3 linked regions of the Methylococcus capsulatus genome follow. The protein of the gene in region 2 binds, or shares a complex with, the protein of the main gene of each other region. Links are inferred from orthologs where the notes say so. Each region holds a gene or a part of one and is shown on either strand. Other genes may lie near its edges. The genes, in order: N4J17_RS15795, dnaX and dnaN.

Region 1 (6,134 bases), 780 kb from region 2 along the record:
AGTCCATGACCGGCCATCTGCTCGGTGCGGCAGGTGGAATCGAGGCGATCTTCTCGGTCCTGGCGATTCGGGACCACGTGGTGCCGCCGACCATCAATCTGGATACGCCTGATCCGGAGTGCGACTTGGATTATGTGCCTCATACCGCCAGGGAAAAGGATCTCGAAGTGGTCATGTCCAACTCCTTCGGCTTCGGTGGCACCAACGCTACTTTGATTTTCAAGAAATTCAGTTAGGCGCTGGGGCCATCTCAGGCTTCCGCACCTGTTGCCACCTCTGCCGGATTCCGCCGATGAGCATCCTTGTCAACGGCCGTTCCTGCGGCTGTGTCGATGTGCGAGACCGGGGATTTCAATACGGCGACGGCACTTTTACCACCCTGCGCCTGCGTGCGGGAAAAGCCATGCTTTGGCCCTGGCATATCGGCCGTTTGGCAGATGCCTGCTCTCGTCTCGGCATCCGTTATCCAGGGGACGAGGCGCTGGCCGCCGATCTGCGACGGCTGGGATCGGCAGCGGTCGAAGGCGTCATCAAGATACAGATTACACGAGGCATCGGCGGTCGCGGCTACCGGCCCGTGGCAGAAGGGGAGCCGACGCGCGTGGTGTCGCTTCATCCCGCTCCCGAGTTTCCGCAGGATTATTACCGCTCCGGCGTGAGTGTGAGGCTGTGCCGTACGCCGCTCGGCATCAATTCCGCGCTGGCCGGGATTAAGCATATGAATCGTCTGGAGCAGGTACTGGGACGGGGGGAGTGGACCGATGAGTTCCAGGAAGGCTTGATGTGCGATACCGAGGGCTTTCTCGTGGAGGGTACCATGAGCAACGTTTTCATGGTGAAGTCCGGGAGGCTCGAGACGCCGCTGATCGACCGCTGCGGCGTGGCTGGTGTGATGCGGCGCTTGGTGCTGGAAATCGCCCGGTCTCGAGGGGTCGAGGTGAGCGAAAGGCGTATCCGGCCGGAAGAACTGGCAGCGGCCGATGAGGTTTTTCTGACCAACTGCGTCATCGGCATTTGGCCGGTTGCACGGCTGGCGGAGAAGAATTACCCGGTGGGCGCGTTGACGATGATGCTGAACCGGAGCTCGGAAATCCATCAGCTGTCTGAGGTCGTGGCCGGATGAAGCGCACGGTGCTGCTGTTCGCCGCAATGGTGTTCGCGGCCGGCGCGGCGGTGAAGGATTTCAGCGAGTCCACCGAACGGCCGCTCGCCAATACTGAGCCAGTCGTATTCGAGATCGCGCGGGGGCAGGGGCTGAAGGACGTGGCTCTGGCACTAAAGGATGCCGGCGTGATCGATGAGCCCTGGTGGTTCATGCTGCTGGCCTGGCAGGAAGGTCTGGCGCGCAAGCTACAGTCGGGGGAATACGAGATTCCGCCGGGTCTGGACCGGCGCCGGTTGCTGATGCTGTTCGCTTCCGGGAAAGTCCGACAGCATGCCGTGACCCTGGTCGAAGGCTGGACTTTCCGGCAGATGCTGGCGGCGCTGCGGGCCCAGCCGGGTCTCGAGCATCTCCTCACGGCGGAGAGCGACGGCGCCGTGCTGATGCGGGAGCTGGGAATACCGGAAGGAGATCCGGAAGGGCGGTTTTTCCCTGATACTTATTTCTTCATCAAGGGCACTCCGGACATTGAGATTCTCAAGCGCGCTCACCGACGGATGGCGGAGGTCATCGCTGCGGAATGGGCGCGGCGGGCGCCGGACCTTCCCTACCGGACGCCGGACGATGCACTCATCATGGCTTCCATCATCGAGAAAGAAACCGCCCTGCCCAGTGAAAAGGCCGAAGTGGCCGGTGTGCTGGTTAGGCGGCTCCGCACCGGTATGCCTTTGCAGGTCGATTCGACCGTGATCTACGGCCTGGGCGACCGCTTTGACGGCAATCTGCGGCGCCAAGACCTCAGGACCGACACGCCCTACAACACCTATCTTCACCGCGGTCTGCCGCCGGCGCCGATCGCCGCGCCGGGGCTGGCTTCGCTGCGGGCCGCGCTGAACCCGGCACCGGGCGACAGCCTGTACTACGTGGCACGGGGGGACGGCGGCCACCGCTTCTCGCGGACCTGGGACGAACACCGACAGGCGGTAGAGGTTTACCAGAAGGTCGGGCAACCATGACAGCGGGCAAATTCATCACGCTGGAGGGGGGCGAAGGTGTCGGCAAGAGCACGAATCTCGATTTCGTGGTGAGCCGGCTGCGCGCCCGGGGTCTGGAGGTCATCGCGACGCGGGAGCCGGGCGGCACCGCTTTCGGTGAGGCGGTGCGGGGGATTTTTCTGCATCAGGACCCTCTGAGACCGGAAGCCGAGTTGCTGCTGTTATTCGCGGCCCGCGTGCATCATCTTCGGGAAGTGATCGAACCCGCCTTGCGGCGGGGTGCCTGGGTGGTCTGCGACCGTTTCACCGACGCCAGCTATGCCTATCAGGGCGCAGGGCGAGGTATCAAGCCGGGGATCATTGATTTCCTGCGGGACTGGATTCAGGCCGGGCTGAGGCCCGATCTGACTCTGCTGCTGGATGCTCCGGTGGACATCGGCTTGAGGCGGGCGCACCAGCGCAGCGGTCCGGACCGGCTGGAAAGAGAAGACAGCGCCTTTTTCGCCCGTGTCCGCGAGGGCTATCTGGCGCTGGCGCGAACGGAACCGGATCGGATACGGGTGATCGATGCCGACCGGCCCTTGGTCCTGGTGCAGGCGGCCATCGCTGCCCAATTGGATTCCCTGTTGGATGGTTGTGTCTGATCCCATCGGTTGCTATCCGTGGCTGGTGCCGGCGCGCCGCCGGCTGGCGGCGTATCTGGAGGCGGGACGTTTGCCGCAGGGCTTGCTGATTTCAGGTGCTGCCGGCCTGGGAAAGGGAGTACTGGCCGACGATTTTGCCCGCCGGCTCCTGTGTATCAGCCCGTCGGCCGAAGGGGCGTGCGGGACCTGTCAGGCCTGCCACTTGGCCGTAGCGGGCAATCATCCGGACTATCTCCACATCGAACCGGAGGAGGCCGGCAAACGCATCACGATCGATCCGGTCCGCCGGCTGATCGACAGGCTTTCGCTCAAACCGCAGTACAGCGCTTCGCGGGTCGTGGTCATCCGTCCGGCGCATGCCATGAACATAGCGGCGGCGAACAGTCTGCTGAAAACGCTGGAAGAACCCGACCCGCATACGCTTTTCCTCCTCATCAGCGAGCGACCAGCGCAGCTGCCAGCGACGGTGCTCAGCCGCTGCCAGCGTCTGGAGGTGAGGTTGCCTGCGCGGGAGGATGCGCTGCGCTGGCTGCATGGACAAGGCGTCGGGGAAGATGCCGAAGCTTTGCTGGCGATGGCAGGCGGCGCACCGCTCAAAGCGGCCGAGCTGCACGGCGGCGATCTGGCCCAGCGCAGAAGGAGGCTCTTCGATGACTGGCTGGCCGTGCTGAGGGAAGAGAGCGATCCGCTCGCGGTGGCCGAGCATTGGGCGAAGGAGGATGGCGAGACCGTCCTGACCTGGTTGCACGGTTGGATCGCTGACCTCATCCGTATCGGCAGTACTGAAGCACCGGGGGCATTGCGCTTGGCCAATGCCGATCTGGAGCCGGGACTGCGGAAAGCGGCGGCGGGTCTGAATCTTCGCACCCTGTTTGCCCACCTCGACGAGGTCGATGCCGCCCGCCGCAATCTGGAGGGCCAGGCCAACCGGCAGCTGATCATGGAAGATATCCTGATAAACTGGAGCCGGCTCGGATCACGGGGAGCACGGCATTGAGCGAAGAGCAGGCGGGCGCCCGCCAGGGTATTCTGGCATTGACCATCAAGGACAAGAATGCGCTTTACGCCGCGTACATGCCGACAGTCAAGAATGGCGGCCTCTTCATCCCCACGACTCGCAGTTACCGCTTGGGCGACGAGGTCTTCATGCTGCTGCAGCTGATGGACGAGCCTGAGCGGATCCCGATCTCGGGGCGGGTCGTCTGGATCACCCCGAAGGGGGCCGCCGGTTTCCGTTCTGCCGGCATCGGCGTACAGTTCAACGAAGAGGATGCTGGCGTCACCAAGGCCTTGATCGAGAGTTATCTCCCCGGGCACCTTGAATCGGATCAGCCGACCCATACCATGTAAGCTCTGCAGGCAGAACCCGCCCCGTTGTTCCCGATCCGATGTTCATCGACTCCCACGCCCATCTCGACCGCCTCGATTTGAAACCGTTCGGTGGCGATTTTTCGCGTTTCATGGCGGAGGCCGGCGCCGAAGGCGTCGACCGCATGCTGTGCGTAGCGATTAATCTAGAAGACTATCCCGCCATGCGCCGGCTCATCGAACCCTACCCGAACGTGTGTGTTTCGGTCGGCGTGCATCCCAATGAAACCGATATCGAGGAGCCGAGCGCCGAACGCCTGGCCGCACTGGCGGATGACGACCGTGTCGTCGCCATCGGCGAAACCGGCCTGGACTATTTCCGCAGCGTGGGCGACCTTGCCTGGCAGCACGATCGCTTCCGCACCCACATTCGTGCCGCCAGACTCGCCGGCAAGCCGCTGATCGTCCATACCCGCGATTCCCGCGCCGACACCTTGCGCATCCTCGAGGAAGAAGATGCGGGCGAGGTGGGGGGCGTGTTCCATTGCTTCACCGAAGACTGGGATACGGCACGCCGCGCGCTCGATCTGAATTTTTCTATATCCTTTTCGGGTATCGTCACGTTCCGCACCGCCGAAACCGTTCAGGACGTCGCCCGCCGGGTGCCGGACGACCGCTATCTGATCGAGACCGATTCCCCCTACCTGGCACCAGTGCCGCTGCGGGGCAAACCGAACTATCCACAGCATGTCCGCCATGTCGCAGGCATGCTCGCCGAGCTTCGAGGCGTTTCGCTGGCCGCGGTGGCGGAGCGGACGACACGGAACTATCACGCCCTGTTCGGCAGCGGCTGAGTTAACGGAGCGAACTGTGCGGGCTTCAACTACCGGGGTTCCCTCATGAATTTCCACATCGATTCCCGGCGCTTCCATGGGCTACCCTGCCGGTGGCTGGCAGTGGCTCTGTGCCTGGCCGTTTCAGCGGGATGTGCGCAGCGTAAGGCGGTCAGGCCGTCTGCCCCGAGTGTTCGCCCGGTCCCCACGGCATCGCCGGCGCCCAGTCCCAAGCCGAAACCGTCGGCCCAGCCCACCAAGCCGGCTCCCAGAGCTTCGGCAGGCGCGAAGAAGCAGCCGGCGCCGACCCCCGCCGTAGCGGCCCTGATTTCCGATGCCGACAAGGCGCAAGCAACCGGCCAGCTCGACAATGCCGCCACCACCTTGGAGCGCGCTATCCGCATGCAGCCGCGCAATCCCGAGTTGTGGTACCGTCTGGCGACCGTCCGTATGGCACAGCAGCAACCGCGCCTAGCGCTTGATCTGGCGCGCAAATCCAAGGTGTTGGCCAAAGGCAATCCGGATCTCCTCGACAAAAGCCAGGCGCTGATCGAAGAAGCGGGCCGGCTCATGGGCGGAGCGGAAAAATAAAACATAAGATGAGCGCTGTCGACGAGGCTTTCGCTGGGGATGGCCCCCTGGCGCATGTGCTGACGGGTTTCCGGCCGCGCGCGGCCCAGTCCGGTATGGCGCGGGCAGTGGAACAGGCCATCCGCGAGGGCCGCTGTCTGATCGCCGAGGCCGGCACCGGCACCGGCAAGACCTTCGCCTATCTGGTGCCGGCCCTGCTGAGCGGCAAGCGGGTGCTGGTCTCCACCGGCACCCGGAATCTGCAGGATCAACTGTTCCAGAAGGATCTGCCCCTGCTGCGGCAGGCGCTGGGTGCGCCTGCGCATGTCGCTCTGCTCAAGGGCCGGTCGAATTACCTCTGTCCCTACCGGCTGGAAAACGTCGTCGATTTCGGATTTCGCGCCGGGTTCAGCGCCGAGGAAGCCGATCAGCTCGAACGCATCCGGCGCTGGGCGAAGACGACCCGTAGCGGCGACGTCGCCGAGGTGAGCGATGTGCCGGAGGCTTCGCCGCTGTGGCGCTCGGTCACTTCCACCGCCGAAAACTGCCTGGGACAGGACTGTCCGCTCTACGGAGACTGTCCTGTGGTCCAGGCCAGAAAGGCTGCCCAAGAGGCGCAGATCATTGTCATCAACCACCATCTGCTGTGGGCCGACTGGGCGGTCAAGACCGACGGATTCGG
Region 2 (6,106 bases):
GGCGAGAGCCTTCCGTTGAGTACGAAGAACAGGCCCTTGTAGCCGGTGGAGCGGCTGATGGCGAACACCTCGGCCGGCGATTCCACGATGCAAAGGAGGGACCGGTCCCGAGCCGGGCTGGCGCAGTACTCGCACAGCGAGCGCTCGGTCAAGGTGCGGCACTGGCTGCATAAACCCACCTTGTTCAGAGCTTGGCGGAGGGCTTCGCTCAGCCTACCGGCAGCGTCGCGATCGCGCTGCAATAGATGCAGCGTCATACGTTGGGCAGTTTTGGGCCCGACGCCGGGCAGGCAGCGCAGCGCTTCGATCAGCTCGGCAATGGCGCCGCCTTGCCGCATGTGGAACTAGAACGGCATGTTGAAGCCGGGCGGGATGCCCAGGCTTCCCGTCAGTCCGGCCATTTTTTCCTGCTTGAGCTTGGCGACCCGGCGCACACCGTCGTTGAAGGCCGCGGCGATCAGGTCTTCCAACACTTCGCGTTCCTCCTGGAGCAGACTGGGATCGATCTCCACCTTGAGCACTTCGCGTTTGCCGTTCATGCGGATTTTTACCAAGCCACCGCCGGCTTCGGCCTGGATTTCGGTCGCCGCGATCTCTTCCTGGGTTTTCTGGAAGGTTTCCTGGAAGCGCTGTGCCTGCTGCATCAGGTTGGCCAAAGGGTTTTTCATGGGGTTACCTCGGATTTTCGTGGCTGTCCAGCGGCCGGGTCGAGCCGGCCACGATCTGCGCACCGAACATGTCCTTTAGCGCGTGGACGGTGGCATCGTTTTCGATTTCGAGTTCAGCCTCACGCTGTCTCTCGGCCTGGGCGCGCTGGTCGGCGGCCGCCGGTGTTTCCTCGTCCAGGGATTCGCTGCGGATCGTCAGCTTGATGGGGCGCCCGAGGAACTTTTGCAAGGCGGTCTCGAGATTGTTCGTCACCGTCGGCGTGTGGATCTGCGCCTGTCTGGGGTCCAGCGCCAACTCGCAGGTCTGTTCCGTCAGCGCCCTCAGCACGCAGTGGCTGGCGAGCTGGCGGGTCATGCCGGCGAGGTTCATCGCCTCGATCATCTGCGGCCAATCCCGGCCGGTGCCGGCTGCTGCCGGCCGGGCGGCGGGTTCGGCCGTTTCCGCGACAGGGTGACGGACAGCGGCATGATGGGGGCCTTCCGGGAGGCTGCGCGGCTCCCGGATGCCGCCGCCGTCGGAGGGGGGGCGTTGCGCCGCTGCGGTCGGCGGGACAGCCCTGAGGGCGGCGGCCTCCGCGGCCTGTGGCCGAAAGGCCAGCATCCGCAGCAGCAGCATCTCGAAGCCATCGCGCGGGTCCGGCGCCAACTGCAAATCCTTTTGACCTTGCAGCGCAATCTGGTAGTAGAGCTGGGTATCCTCCGGCGCGAGGCGGCGGGCGAGGGCCAGTACGCATTCAGCCTCCTCGTCGTGGCGGATGGCATCCGGTGCAAACTGGGCGATCGCAATCTGGTGCAAGATTGCCAGCAGTTGCTGCACGACGTCCTGGTAGTCCGGCGAAAATTCGGCGAGCGCGGCGGCCTCCGCAAGCAGCGTGTCGGCACGGCCCTCGGCCAGAGCATCGAGCAGGCTGTAGACGGGTTCCCGCGACACGGTGCCGAGCATGGCGCTGACGCCGGTATCGGTGAGTCGGCCGCCGCAATGTGCGATGGCCTGGTCCAACAGGCTCAGGCCGTCGCGCATACTGCCCCGGGCGGCGCGGGCCAGGGCTTTGGCGGCACCGGGCTCGAACTCCAGATTCTCTGCCGCGAGGATCTGCACCATCTGTGCGCGGATCTGTTCTGGAGTCAGCCGTTTCAGGTTGAACTGCAGACAGCGTGACAGCACGGTGACCGGGATCTTCTGCGGATCGGTGGTCGCCAGCAGGAATTTCACATGCGGCGGCGGCTCCTCCAGGGTCTTCAGCAGGGCATTGAAGCTGTGCCCGGAGAGCATATGGACTTCGTCGATCAGGTAGACCTTGTAGCGTCCCTGGTTAGGAGCGTACTGGACGTTTTCCAGGAGCTCGCGGGTGTCTTCGACCTTGGTGCGGGAGGCGGCGTCGACCTCGATCAGATCGATGAAGCGGCCATCGTCCACCTCCCGGCAGCTCAGGCAGCGCCCGCAGGGATTCGGCCCCTGGCGGTCTTCGCAATTGATCGCCTTCGCCAGAATCCGGGCCAGCGTGGTCTTGCCGACGCCGCGGGTGCCGGTGAACAAATAGGCGTGGTGCATGCGGTTTGCTTCCAGCGCATGCGTCAGCGCCTTGACGACGTGCTCCTGGCCGACCACTTCGGTGAAGTCGTGGGGCCGCCACTTACGCGCAAGTGCCTGGTAGAGCATGGGGTTGCGGCGGAAGAAGTAGGGAATTGGGTGGCTCACCGCACCAGCCACACCCCGGCACACGAGTCCGCTGCTACCGTTGCTCCCTTCCGGGCCTGGCGGGGTTCACAGCGTATCATTGCGAGGGGACCGATGCGGCTTGCCATAGAATCGGTGAGCCGGGTGCTCATCAGAGAAAGCGCATTATGCCTGTTAATCCAGAGCGGCACAAGGAGCGATGTCCGCCGTCTCCCGCGAAGCGACCCTCTCCGGTGGACGGCCGATCGACGCCGGTGCGCCGGCCTGCCCGGATCACCAGATCAGATCATCCGGCACTGGGTAGGTGGCATAGGGATCGTCTTTGTTTTCCTCGCCGGCGCCGGGCGGCGGGTTTTTCAGCACGATACACGAGGGGTCCCTCACTGCGATGCGCTCGGCGACTTCCGCCGGTACCAGTTCGTATCGGCCGTCCAGTTTAACGATGGCGATCTGGCCGTGGACGATGCGTCTGCGCATGGCCTCGTCGACGTAGATACGCTTGACGATGCCGCCGTCGGCGAAGTTGTAGGCGACTTCTCCATCGCCACTCTGGCGGTTGGCTTCGATGAGCTGGCGTATCTGCGCAACACGTGCCTTGCGCTCCTCGGCTTCCTTCCTTTGCAGATTCAGCTCGCGGTCGCGCGCGGCTTTCTCGGCCTGGGCTTGCCGGATCGTGGCCTTTTCGGCATCCGCGCCCTTGTTTTCGGCGCTGCGCTGGCGTTCCTTGCGCAGGTCCTTCTGCGCCTTTTTCAGTTGCCTGTCATTGACCAGACCTGCCTTGCGCAGTTGTTCTTGGAGAGGATTGCTCATGGTCGGCTACCTGTTCGCTTCGCTATTTTGGGGGGGCGAATGTTAAGACTTAAAGGGGTCTGGGGGAACCGGGCGGGAGGGCCAGGGTTCGCCGGACATGGCGGGCGATCATGGCCTCCTCGTTGGTGGGGACCACCAGCACATGAATGCGGCTTTCCGGCGTATGCAGGACCCGGTTGGCCGCCGGATCGATCGCGACCCCGAGCCAGGCCGAAAGCTCGCAGATCCGGGCCCGCACGGACGCTGCGTGTTCGCCGATGCCGGCGGTGAAGACCAGCGCGTCCAGCCCGCCCAGTGCGGCACTCAACGAACCGATTTCGCGGGCGATGCGGTAGCAGAAATACTCCACGGCCTCGGCGGCTTCCGGCCGGGCGCTGGCCAGGAGGTCGCGCATGTCGCCGCTTAGGCCGGACAGTCCCAGGAGTCCCGAGCGCTTGTACAACAGGTCCGAGAGGGTCCGCGTATCCATGCCCGGCTGGTCCATGAGATGCAGCAGCACGCCGGGATCGATGGCACCGCAGCGGGTGCCCATGGGAATGCCGTCCAGGGCGGTGAAGGACATGGTGGTCGCGACGCTGCGGCCCGCCCGCATAGCGCACAGACTGGCACCGTTGCCGAGATGGCAGACGATGGTACGGCCTGCCGCCGCGACGGGGTCGATTTCGGCCAAGCGCGAAGCGATGTATTCGTAGGACAAGCCATGGAAGCCATAGCGGCGGATGCCGGCCGCCTCGTATTCCCTGGGCAGGGCGAAGCGCTTTTCGATGGCGGATTGAGTGGCGTGGAAGGCGGTGTCGAAGCAGGCCACCTGCGGCAGGTCGGGAAACTTCGTCGCCAAGAGTCGGATGGGGGCGAGATTATGCGGCTGGTGCAGCGGCGCCAGGGGAATCAGCGCCTCGATCTGGCCGATGACTTCATCGGTAACCCGTACCGGCCGGATCAGGCGGTCACCGCCGTGCACCACCCGGTGGCCGACCGCGGCGGGCTCGAAGCCCCCGTCGTTGCGCTGCAGCCAGGCGAACAGCCAGTCCAGCGCCTCCTCGTGGGTCTGTGCCGGGATCGGACCCTGAAACAGCACGGTACCAGCGGCATCGCGCAGGTGGGCGCAGGCGCCGTTGCCGGGCTTGTCGCCCAGCCGGTCGAGCAGGGCACTCAGCAGCCGTTGCTCGCCGTTCAGCAGGGAGAACTTGACGGTCGAGGAACCGCCGTTGACGACTGCGACGGGCCCGTCCATGGCGTTCTCAGAGGAGGGAAGCCGGTCCCGGTTGTTCACGTTCGTTTTCCATCGCCTTGTCCATGATCTCTTTATAGAGCTCGACCGCGCGGGCATAAATTTCCTGGTATTCCGGCTGGCGGTCCACCTGCGGTTTGATGGCTTGCGCGGTTTCGAACACATTGCGGAGAAAGCCGATGTCCAGCTCGTCGAGCGGTTCCTTGCGCTCGACTTTCGCCTGGATGTCCCGTGCCCGCGGCAGGCGGTGAGTGGTGAATTCCGTCAACAGAGCGACCGCAATGCCCTGATCTTTGGAGACTTCCGTCATGGGGTTTCCTGTTTGCTATGGATAAGAAAGGAAGACGGCCGGGCGGTACCGCCGTCCCTGTGGCCGGTCAACCCGGCCAGCGCCAGGCCGCGACCTCCGGCATGTCGATGCCATGTTCGTAGGCGTATTGACGGCAGGCGATCTGCTGTTTGCGGAAGCGGGCCTTGGCGTGGGCGCCGGAGACCGCTATTTCCGGAATCCGGTCGATGACGTCGATCGCCAGGCTGAAGCGGTCGATCTGGTTGTTGATCGCCAGCTCCAACGGAGTGTTGATGTTGCCTTTCTCCTTGTAGCCGCGCACGTGCATGTTGACATGGTTGGTGCGGCGGTAGGCCAGGCGGTGGATCAGCCAAGGATAGCCGTGGAAGTTGAAGATGATCGGCTTGTCTTTGGTGAACAGGCTGTCGAAATCCTTGTCGCTGAGACCGTGCGGATGCTCGGATTCGGGCTGCAGTTTGAACAGGTCCACCACATTGATGAAGCGGATCTTCAGTTCCGGGAACTCCTCGCGCAGCATAGCGGTGGCGGCCAGGGCCTCCAGGGTTGGGATGTCGCCGGCGCAGGCCATGACCACGTCCGGTTCCTGCCCCTCGTCGTTGCTGGCCCATTCCCAGATGCCCAAGCCCTCGGTGCAATGGGCGATCGCGGCATCCATGTCCATGAACTGGAGGTGCAACTGTTTGTCCGACACGATCACGTTGATGTAGTTCTGGCTGCGCAGACAGTGATCGGCGACCGAAAGCAGGCTGTTGACGTCCGGCGGCAGGTAGATGCGGGTGACTTCCGCGCTCTTGTTGACGACGAGGTCCAGGAAGCCGGGGTCCTGGTGGGTGAAGCCGTTGTGGTCCTGCCGCCACACGGTCGAGGTGATGAGCAGGTTGAGCGAGGCCACGTCCTGGCGCCAGGACAGGTTGTTGCAGATCGACAGCCACTTGGCGTGCTGGTTGAACATCGAATCGATGACGTGGACGAAGGCTTCGTAGGTGGAGAGGAAACCGTGGCGTCCGGTGAGGAGGTAGCCTTCCAGCATGCCTTCAAGGGTATGCTCGCTGAGCATTTCCATGACCCGGCCGTCGGGGGCCAGTTCGCTGCCGTCCTGGTCTTCGGGGAAATATTCGGCGATCCAGAACTTCTTGGCGGCAGTGTACACGGCGTCCAGCTTGTTGGAGGTGTTCTCGTCCGGGCCGAAGATCCGGAAGTTGTGCATGTTCTCCTTCATGACGTCGCGCAGGAACACGCCCAGCGGCTGGGTGTTCGGGGCTTCGATCTGGCCCGGTTTGGCGACCTCGATGGCGTAGTTGCGGAAGTTCGGGATGCGCAGAGCCTTTTTCAGAAGGCCGCCGTTGGCGTGGGGATTGAGACCCATACGGCGGAGGCCGGCCGGCGCCATTTCCCGGATTTCCGGGATG
Region 3 (5,152 bases), 1.5 Mb from region 2 along the record:
GCTGTTCATTTATGGCGGCGTCGGTCTGGGAAAGACTCATCTGATGCACGCCATCGGCAATGAAATTCTTCGCGGAAATCCGGCGGCCAACATTGTCTACCTGCATTCCGAGCGGTTTGTTTCCGATATGGTCAAGGCGCTGCAGCATAACGCCATCAACGCCTTCAAGGAGTTTTACCGCACCGTCGATGCCCTGCTGATCGACGATATCCAGTTTTTCGCTGGTAAGGAGCGCTCGCAGGAAGAGTTTTTCCATACCTTCAACACGCTGCTGGAGAACAAGCATCAGGTGGTCCTCACCTGTGATCGCTATCCCAAAGAGATCAAGGGATTGGAAGAGCGCCTCAAATCGCGGTTCGGTTGGGGATTGCCGGTGGCCATCGAGCCGCCCGATCTGGAAACGCGGGTCGCTATCCTCATGAGCAAGGCTCAGCAGTCCGGCATCGAACTTTCACCGGAGGTGGCGTTTTTCATCGGCAAGCGCATCCGCTCCAACATCCGCGAATTGGAGGGCGCGCTGCGGCGGGTCATCGCCAACGCGCAGTTCACCGGCCGACCGATCACCTTGGAATTCGCCAAGGAGGCTTTGCGCGATCTGATCGCGCTGCAGGACCGTATGATCAATGTGGAAAACATCCAGAAGACCGTAGCGGAGTATTTCAAGATTCGTCAGGCCGATCTGTTGTCGAACAAGCGCACGCGATCCCTCACCCGGCCACGCCAGATAGCCATGGCGTTGTCTAAGGAGCTGACCAGTCATAGCCTGCCGGAAATAGGCCAGATGTTCGGGGGGCGGGATCATACCACCGTACTGCACGCCTGCCGGAAAGTGCAGGAGCTCAAGGAGAGCGACGCCCGATTCATGGAAGACTTTTCCAATCTTCTGCGCATCCTTTCCAACTGACACGCCGTTTTCTTTCGCCAAGGGCTCGAGCCATGAAGTTCCGTATCTTGCGGGAAGATTTATTGTTGCCGCTGCAGCAGGTCATCGGTGTCATCGAGCGGCGCCAGACGCTGCCGATTCTGTTGAACGTCCTGATCGAAGTGAATGACGGGGGGGTTGAGCTCACTGGAACCGACCTGGAGGTTCAGCTCATTGCAAATACCCGCATCGAAGGCGCAGAGTCCGGACGTTTCACCGTGCCGGCGCGCAAGCTGATGGACATCTGCAGGCTCCTGCCGGAAGGCGGTGAACTGGCATTCGAGGTGAAGCCGGAGCGGGTATCGCTGCAATGCGGCAAGAGCCGATTCGTTTTGGGGGCGCTGCCGGCGGAGAACTATCCCAGCTTCGAACACGGCGATTTGGAGGTGGCGTTCGATTGCGAAGCGCCGTTGCTGCGGCGCGCCATCGAGAAGACCGCTTTTGCTATGGCGCAACAGGACGTGCGCTATTATCTGAACGGTCTGCTTTTGGAAATCCGGCAGGGGCGGATTCGAACGGTGGCGTCCGATGGCCATCGGCTGGCGCTGTTCGAGGAAAGCGTGGAGGGGATGCCGGATGTCGCCAGACAGATTATCCTGCCCCGCAAGGGCGTTCTCGAGCTGGGGCGCCTGCTGGCTCACGTCGAGGAGCCGGCAGGCGTGCGGATATCGGCGAATAACGTCAGGGTTGTCTTCGGCTCCTTCAGCTTCGCCGCGAAGCTGGTCGAAGGACGTTATCCGGATTATGAGCGCGTGATTCCGAAGGCGGCTTCCCGGGTCGCCGTGATCGGCCGCTACGATCTGCGTAACGCATTGACGCGGGTCGCCGTGCTTTCCAATGAGAAATTCAAAGGGGTCAGTCTGGAAATCGGCAATGGGCTCATCCGGCTCAGGGCGCAGAATCCAGAGCATGAAGAGGCGGAAGATGAGGTGCCGGCCGAGGTCTCGGGTGAGACATTCTCGGTGGGTTTCAATGCCTCCTATCTGCTCGATGCGATCAACGCGGTGGATTCGGATTCGGTTCGCATGTCCTTTACCGACGCCAATGGCAGTTGCCTGATAGAAGATTTGGCAGATGCCCGGCATCGCTTCATCGTGATGCCGATGCGCCTTTGATGCCGGCATATCCGGACTCTCAGAGCAACGGAGGCGAAAGCGCCGGGACAGCATGGCACTGTTGAAGCTCGACATTGCCGATGTCCGCAATATCGAATCCGCCAGCCTGAGTCCCGGCGACGGGCTCAATCTGCTGTTCGGAGCCAATGGCAGCGGCAAGACTTCGTTGCTAGAAGCGATTTATCTTGTCAGCAGGGGTAAATCGTTTCGTTCCCCGCAGGCCGCCCGCGTCATCCGATTCGGCCAGCCATGTCTTACTGTTTCCGGCCGGATCGGACAACCCGGGGCGGGGGTCGTCGTGGGCATTCGCCTCGGGCGGAGCGAGAAGGAAATCCGTGTGGGGGGGCGGAGCTGTGATTCCAGTGCGCAGTTGATCCGCCTTTTTCCTGCAGTCTTGATTCAGCCCGCCAGCGTCGCGCTGCTCGAAGGTCCGCCTCGATGGCGGAGGCAGATGCTCGATTGGGGCGTGTTCCACGTGGAACAGGACTATCTCGACCTGCTGCGGCGCTTTTCGCGGGCACTCGACCAACGCAATGCGGTGCTTAGGGGCGATGTATCTTGTTCGAGTCTGGAGGCATGGTCGGGCGAGCTGGCGCGATGGGGTACAATGATCGCAGAAATGCGGTTGGCCTACGTCGAGCGGATTCGGACGCAGGTCGAGGAGATGGTGTCCGCATTGCTCGGACGGACAGATGCCGAATTGGTCGTTCGACCGGGCTGGCGGACTGGATGGTCTTATGCCGATGCGCTCGCGGCGTCCTTGGCTGCCGACCGGCGCCAGGGTTACACAGAATGCGGTCCGCACAAAGGTGATTTCACGGTACTGGTCGGCGGCCGCCCCGCGAAGGATTATTTGTCGCGTGGGCAGCTGAAGCTCCTGACCTACGCGCTTTTGCTGGCGCAGGCTGGCCGGCTGGAAGCGGATCAGCCGGGGCGGGTCTGTCTTCTGGTCGATGACATCGCTTCGGAGCTGGATGGCCGCAACCAGGAGCGGCTGCTGAGTCTGGTGAAATCGATCGGCATACAATCCTTTATTACTTTTTCCGCTGACGCTCAAAGAGCGGCGGCCGCGGCCGGCCCGGCCAGCAGAGTGTTCCACGTGGAACAAGGCCGTATCCGCGCTGACGCATGAGAAACCAAACGACCACGGTCGCCTGCTTTCATCTCTTAAAAAGAATGCGACTGCTCGCCATGATCGTTTCCCTCTCACCCTGCTCTCCCCGAAAGGGTGAGCAAGGTTGAGCGACTTTCACGTTAAATGACTCGATCGAATGACTACCAAGCCTAACGAATACGACAGTTCTCATATCAAGATTCTCAAAGGGCTCGATGCGGTGCGTAAGCGCCCGGGTATGTACATCGGCGACACCGACGACGGCACGGGGCTGCATCACATGGTCTTCGAGGTCGTGGACAACTCGATCGACGAAGCCATGGCCGGCTATTGCAAACGTATCTGCGTGACGATCCACGAGGACGAGTCAGTCACGGTTTCCGATGATGGGCGCGGCATTCCCGTCGATATCCATCCCGAAGAGGGGCGTTCTGCAGCCGAAGTGATCATGACGGTGCTCCATGCCGGGGGCAAGTTCGACGACAATGCGTACAAGGTGTCGGGCGGGTTGCACGGCGTGGGTGTTTCCGTGGTCAACGCCTTGTCCGAAAGGCTCTGGCTGGAGATTTGCCGGGGTGGTAAACGTTACCGCCAGGAGTATCGGGACGGGGAGCCTCTGGCTCCCCTGGCCGAGGTGGGCCAGGCCGATACGACGGGTACGACGGTGCGGTTCAAACCCAGCCCCAAGATCTTTTCCAACATCGAATTCCACTACGAGACTCTTGCCAAGCGCTTGCGAGAGCTGTCCTTTCTCAATTCCGGGGTGCGGATCGAACTGGAGGACAAGCGTAGTGGAAAGAGCGAGGTGTTCGAGTTCGAGGGCGGGATCCGGGCCTTCGTCGAGCACCTGAACAAGAACAAGACGCCGCTGTTCGACAAGGTATTCCATCTTCAGGCCGAAAGAGATGGCATCGGCGTCGAGATCGCCATGCAGTGGAACGATTCTTATCAGGAAAACGTCTTCTGTTATACCAACAATATCCCCCAACGCGACGGCGGGACTCATCTGGCCGGTTTCCGCGCCGCCCTCACCCGCACCGTGAACCAGTACATCGAAGAACAGGGGCTGCTGAAGAAGCAGAAAGTCGCCACGGTGGGCGACGATGCCCGGGAAGGACTGACCGCGGTCTTGTCGGTAAAGGTGCCCGACCCCAAGTTCTCCTCCCAGACCAAGGAAAAGCTGGTTTCATCGGAAGTGAAATCCGTGGTCGAATCGGTCTTGGCAGAGAAACTGAACGATTTTCTGCTGGAGAACCCATCGATTGCCCGCACCATTGCCAACAAGGTTGTCGACGCGGCCCGCGCCCGGGAAGCCGCCCGGAAGGCTAGGGAAATGACGCGCCGCAAGTCGGCGCTGGATATCGCGGGACTGCCCGGCAAGCTGGCGGACTGCCAGGAGAAGGATCCGGCACTTTCCGAGCTGTTCATCGTCGAGGGCGATTCTGCCGGAGGTTCAGCCAAACAGGGACGGGATCGGCGCAGTCAGGCCATCCTTCCGCTCAAAGGCAAAATCCTGAACGTCGAACGGGCGCGGTTCGACAAGATGCTGTCGTCGGAAGAGGTCGGAACCCTCATCACGGCCTTGGGGTGCGGCATCGGCCGGGACGAATACAACCCAGACAAACTGCGCTATCACCGCATCATCATCATGACGGATGCCGACGTCGATGGTTCGCACATACGCACCCTTCTCCTGACTTTTTTCTACCGCCAAATGCCGGAGCTGGTCGACCGCGGCCACGTGTACATTGCACAGCCGCCGCTTTACAAAGTCAAAAAGGGCCGCCAGGAACACTATGTCAAAGACGATACTGAACTCAACGAATACCTGCTGCAGCTCGCCATAGACAAGGCACGACTGGTCGTGGACGATCAAGCCCCGCCCATCCAGGGGCAAGGACTGGAGAAGCTGGCGCATGAGTACCTGCACGTCAGAAAGCTGATAGGCCGGCTTGCCCACCGCTACGACGAAGCCTTCCTCGAGGCTCTGACGGTGGTTCC

What was found.
Region 1: the proteins of dnaX (region 2) and N4J17_RS15795 are in contact, whole or in part, in a cryo-EM structure (PDB 8GIZ), measured with the Escherichia coli proteins. The link is inferred for Methylococcus capsulatus from one-to-one orthologs.
Region 3: the proteins of dnaX (region 2) and dnaN are in contact, whole or in part, in a cryo-EM structure (PDB 8GIZ), measured with the Escherichia coli proteins. The link is inferred for Methylococcus capsulatus from one-to-one orthologs.

What each region holds. Positions count from the first base shown.
Region 1 is NZ_CP104311.1:3,268,593-3,274,726, reverse strand. What follows is about bases 1,737-4,735. They hold N4J17_RS15795 (DNA polymerase III subunit delta'), read left to right. Parts: upstream 1,737-2,733; coding sequence 2,734-3,738; downstream 3,739-4,735. Other genes in these bases: N4J17_RS15785 (TatD family hydrolase), read left to right, coding at 4,130-4,735; N4J17_RS15790 (PilZ domain-containing protein), read left to right, coding at 3,735-4,091; tmk (dTMP kinase), read left to right, coding at 2,115-2,741; mltG (endolytic transglycosylase MltG), read left to right, coding at 1,737-2,118. Outside these bases: fabF (beta-ketoacyl-ACP synthase II), read left to right, coding at 1-236; pabC (aminodeoxychorismate lyase), read left to right, coding at 293-1,123; more of mltG, read left to right, coding at 1,120-1,736; more of N4J17_RS15785, read left to right, coding at 4,736-4,903; N4J17_RS15780 (tetratricopeptide repeat protein), read left to right, coding at 4,949-5,473; N4J17_RS15775 (ATP-dependent DNA helicase), read left to right, coding at 5,482-6,134. UniProt on the Escherichia coli protein: Part of the beta sliding clamp loading complex, which hydrolyzes ATP to load the beta clamp onto primed DNA to form the DNA replication pre-initiation complex.
Region 2 is NZ_CP104311.1:2,494,505-2,500,610, forward strand. The notes cover bases 1-2,971. They hold dnaX (DNA polymerase III subunit gamma/tau), read right to left. Parts: upstream 2,329-2,971; coding sequence 673-2,328; downstream 1-672. Other genes in these bases: recR (recombination mediator RecR), read right to left, coding at 1-338; N4J17_RS12285 (YbaB/EbfC family nucleoid-associated protein), read right to left, coding at 345-668; N4J17_RS12300 (DUF2058 domain-containing protein), read right to left, coding at 2,620-2,971. In the rest of the region: more of N4J17_RS12300, read right to left, coding at 2,972-3,156; N4J17_RS12305 (acetate/propionate family kinase), read right to left, coding at 3,206-4,390; N4J17_RS12310 (hypothetical protein), read right to left, coding at 4,398-4,697; N4J17_RS12315 (phosphoketolase family protein), read right to left, coding at 4,765-6,106. UniProt on the Escherichia coli protein: Part of the beta sliding clamp loading complex, which hydrolyzes ATP to load the beta clamp onto primed DNA to form the DNA replication pre-initiation complex.
Region 3 is NZ_CP104311.1:1,037,318-1,042,469, reverse strand. What follows is about bases 1-2,986. They hold dnaN (DNA polymerase III subunit beta), read left to right. Parts: upstream 1-936; coding sequence 937-2,037; downstream 2,038-2,986. Other genes in these bases: recF (DNA replication/repair protein RecF), read left to right, coding at 2,090-2,986; dnaA (chromosomal replication initiator protein DnaA), read left to right, coding at 1-904. In the rest of the region: more of recF, read left to right, coding at 2,987-3,169; gyrB (DNA topoisomerase (ATP-hydrolyzing) subunit B), read left to right, coding at 3,309-5,152. UniProt on the Escherichia coli protein: Confers DNA tethering and processivity to DNA polymerases and other proteins. Acts as a clamp, forming a ring around DNA (a reaction catalyzed by the clamp-loading complex) which diffuses in an ATP-independent manner freely and bidirectionally along dsDNA.